DNA from 2 places in the Clostridium sp. CM041 genome. Region 1 is predicted to be linked to the other one. Evidence: riboswitches for the same ligand, from Rfam matches in the RefSeq annotation. Region 1 holds a riboswitch; the other holds the start of a gene.
What was found. A riboswitch is a leader RNA that binds a small molecule or an ion and turns the genes downstream of it on or off. The one in region 1 is predicted to bind cobalamin.

Region 1 (2,210 bases):
CGGTAAATTATTTTTCCCTGTTCAGGTGTAAATACACCGTTTATGTTTAAGAAAAATGTAGATTTTCCGGATCCATTAGAACCAATAACAGCGATTTTCTCACCTTCATAGATATCCACACTTACGCCGTCCAATGCAGACTTGCCATTTCCGTAGACGTAGTATAGATCTTCGACCTTCAATATTGATTTCCCCATAATAGCTCCTTTCTATCTTGTAACGCCCCATATCAGAATCAAAAAAATTATAAATGTTACCGCAGAGGCAATCTGTATTGTCTCTACCTTTTTATCTTCCTCCAAAAATATAAGATCGCCATCATAGCATCTGGCCTCCATTGCATCATAATAATCGTTTGCCTTTTTAAGCGAAATAACCAGCATATTGCTTGCAATGCTTCCAAATGTATAGCAGGAAGTCTTAAAATCACAGTAACCCTGACGGGATTCTGCGGAATTTTTCATTTTAGTATAGACATCCATTAAAATGAAAATATAACGGTAAATGAGGTTCATCAGCTCTACAATTAGCTTTGGAACATGTGCCTTTCGAAGCACATATATAATCTCTGAGGACGGAGTTGACAGTGTCATCATTTGTAGGGCACTTATAGCTGCAAAAACTTTCAGAATCAAAAACGCCACTTCCTTAAGCTTTGCCTGAGAAGTAAACACATAGCAGAAGCCAAGATACAGGTTATACTGCCCCATTGGCTGCTTTGAAAAATCAATAGCAATTGTAAAAGTGCCAAGGAGGATAAAGATGATTGGAATCGCCAGTATTGACAAGTATTCGTTTACTGGAAGCTCTCCTTTTACAATGGTCAGATAGCCCATTGCAATAATGACCACAACGGATACATAGGGATTTTCCAATACAATGCAAAGAATCAGTATCACAACAGAAAGAGATACTTTAAAAGTAGCATTCCAGTGTCTGATTTTAGAGGTATAAGCATAAAAATCAATTGAAAACCCTTCGCCGTGTTTATGTCCGGTTCCATGGTGATGATTATGTGTCCCATCCCCTTTTTTCCATTTGAAGAAAAAGCCCACCATTAGAAAAATGGCACATAAAATAATAATTTTTCCCATTTCACATCTCCTTTGAATTTTCACCCCATGGCAGCATTCTGGGAGATTTTAGAATAATAAAAATAGATGAAGCATAGTAAACAATTACACCTACAATCTGATTTAAAAATGCAAGGCCAGATAATGTAACTATAATCGCATTGAAGCACCCGGCGAAAACGATGATATTCTGCCTAATCATGTTATAGGCTCGTTTTGACAATTCGTAGTATAGGCCTGTCTACAAAACAAAAATCCTTCTAACTAAAGTGTTAGAAGGAAACGATTCAAAAATATGCTTAATCATATAAAATCAACAAACAAATTTTCATTATAAAGCCCTCTCTATCACTCGTAGAGTTTGTAGTGCGAAAATATGGGCAGGTATTCTGACTCAAGAATCATTATTTAAGCGCGCCTTCCCCGTTTTCGAGTGGCATAATGCACTTAAATTCATCTATTACAGCTACGAGATAGTTCAGGATTTTAACCTGATTCCCTTTTAATTAATTTAAACCTATATTTTATTATTTAATTTTTATAATTCTTTCACACATGTACTCATTACATAGTAGACTTATTATTACAAAAAATCAACTACTTTAATTGTAAAAAGATAATATTTTTCAAACTTTCACAAAATAATACATTATACTATATTCTGAAATAAATGCTACAGTAAAAAAAGGGACCCACTAGGGGACCCTATACGTACTTTCTCATGTGCTTTAATGCAGTTTTTTCAAGTCTAGAAACTTGTGCTTGAGATATTCCTATTTCACCTGCTACTTCCATTTGAGTTCTTCCATCGAAGAACCTTAAATTTAAGATTAACTTTTCTCTAACATTTAATTTTTTCATTGCCTCTTTAATCGATATATTTTCAAGCCAATTATCATCTAAATTTTTGGTGTCACTTATTTGATCCATTACATAAATTTCATCTCCACCAGCATGATAAATTGGTTCAAATAAAGATACAGGATTTTGTATAGCATCTAAAGCAAATACTACGTCTTCCCTTGGTAATTCTAATTCTTTTGCTATTTCAGCTACTGTAGGCTCTTTATTGTCTTGATTCACCAATCTGTCCCTAACTTGTAATGCTTTATATGCAATATCCCTTAATGATCTACT
Region 2 (2,210 bases), 1.3 Mb from region 1:
AAGCAATTAGGGTCACTTAAGCTATTTCCTAGCATTTGATAGCCCCCACAAATACCTAATACGTTACCTTCTACACTATATTGCTGAACCGCTTCTGCAAGTCCTGAATTTCTTAAAGAAATTAAATCATCAATAGTATTTTTTGTTCCCGGTATGATAAGGAGGTCTGGCGTGCCCAATTCTCCTTTAGTTGTAACAAATCTAACTGATACATCTTCTTCAGCCTTTAATGCGTCTAAATCCGTAAAATTCGATATATGTGGAAGCTTTATTACAGCAATATCAATAGCTGCAGTAATTTTTTTGTTAAATTCTACTGCACCATCTTCATCTTCGAGTTCCAATCTAAAATAAGGAACTACCCCTGCACATGGAATATGTATAATATCCTCAAGCATTGTAAGTCCTGGCTTTAAGATTTCTAAATCTCCTCTAAATTTATTAATAATAGTGGCTTTAACCCTTTTTTTCTCTGCCTGATTAAGCAAAAGCAAAGTCCCTGCTAATGACGCAAATACTCCACCCTTATCTATATCTCCTGCGAGTATCACAGGTGCATCTATAAGTTCCGCCATTCCCATATTCACTATATCTCTATCTCTTAAATTAATTTCTGCTGGGCTACCTGCTCCTTCCATTACTATAATATCAAACTTCTTCTCTAATTCTTCAAACTGCTTTTTTAGCATGTCTTTGAATTCCAATTTCATATTATGATATTCCATAGCTGTACTATTCCCAAAAACCTTTCCATTAACGATAATTTGGCACTTTTTATCCGAGGTAGGTTTTAATAAAATCGGATTCATATATACCTCTGGCTCCAATCCTGCCGCATAGGCTTGAAGCACCTGCGCACGTCCCATTTCTTTTCCATCCAATGTAATATAAGAATTCAATGACATATTCTGTGACTTAAAAGGACATACTGAAAACCCATCTTGCACAAAAATTCTGCAAAGTGCTGTTACTAATATGCTTTTTCCTACTGATGAAGCGGTTCCTTGAACCATTACTTTAGCCATTATTATTTCTCCTTTCTTCCTGCTTGTATTCGTACTTGGCACACAACAAAAAAACAGCAAGCTTGCGCACCTGCTGTTATGTACAAATATTTCATTGCACTAACTTGAATTCTACAGTTCTTTCCCGCCGAAAGCTTAATATTACTAATTTAGGCAGGTCTCCTGGCTCTTGATACACTTTCTCTTATCACTTTCCCTTTCAGGTAGTTATTAAAGATTTTCTCTCAATTACAGTAGCGGGGGCTGCTGTGGAATTACACCACATTCCCTTTTCACCTTACTAATCATCTACTAAAGTAACTTCATCCACTTTATTGGCTGATTAATAAAAGGCACCTAAACAAATCTATTCATTTTTAACTAATATAATTCATAAGTTTCATTATTAAAATTTTCAATTTAATACATTTCTATGTAATTAAGTTTATAGCATTATGTTAATCCTGTCAATAAATAAGAATCTAAAATGCTTAAGTCTCATATGGTTAAATTCGCTAAATTAATTTTGCTTGTAGAAACATAGCTTGTTTCCCTATTTCTGTGAATTTAGCTTCATATTCTGTAACTACATTATCTTTAAAATCACTCTTATGCAAATCATAGGTTGAAAATAATATTTCAAACCCGCACTCTTTGAAATAGTCTACTGATTCTTCGAATAGCTCTGTATCATCTGTTTTGAACCAAACTTCAGATCCCGGTTTTAAGAATTTCTTATAGCTCGTCAAGAACTTAGTATGAGTTAATCTTCTTTTATTATGTCTGTCTTTTGGCCAAGGATTACAAAAATTTATATAAATTCTGCTTATCTCATCTTTTGCAAACACATCATCAATAAGCATAATGTTCATTGGCATAAGACGTACATTTATGTCTTGTTCCCCTTCAACTTCTCTTACTTCTATTACTTTTCTAAGGGCAAATACCAGAACCTCATCTTTTAAATCAATGCCTACAAAATTGATATCAAGATCTCTCCTGGACTTTTCTGATATAAATCTACCTTTACCGCAACCTAGTTCTAGATGAATTGCATTGTTATTTTTAAATTCTTCATTCCATTTTCCTTTGTGATCATATTGGTCAGTTATTACAATATGACTAGTTTCCAGCTCTGGCCTAGCCCAATATTTTTTTCTTAAGCGCATATGTTTTTCTCCCTACATTTATAATTTTTATGAAATT

Region 2: linked by a shared signal. The riboswitch ahead of ACWJJT_RS14910 (cobyric acid synthase) and the one ahead of cbiQ (cobalt ECF transporter T component CbiQ) in region 1 are both predicted to bind cobalamin.

Annotation. Positions count from the first base shown of each region.
Region 1 covers NZ_CM143648.1:1,841,746-1,843,955, forward strand. The annotation lists gene ACWJJT_RS08630 (energy-coupling factor ABC transporter ATP-binding protein) at 1-197, opposite strand, end outside; gene cbiQ (cobalt ECF transporter T component CbiQ) at 210-1,058, opposite strand; cobalamin riboswitch at 1,436-1,609, opposite strand; gene sigG (RNA polymerase sporulation sigma factor SigG) at 1,779-2,210, opposite strand, start outside.
Region 2 covers NZ_CM143648.1:3,154,623-3,156,832, reverse strand. The annotation lists gene ACWJJT_RS14910 (cobyric acid synthase) at 1-1,025, opposite strand, end outside; cobalamin riboswitch at 1,161-1,345, opposite strand; gene trmB (tRNA (guanosine(46)-N7)-methyltransferase TrmB) at 1,520-2,173, opposite strand.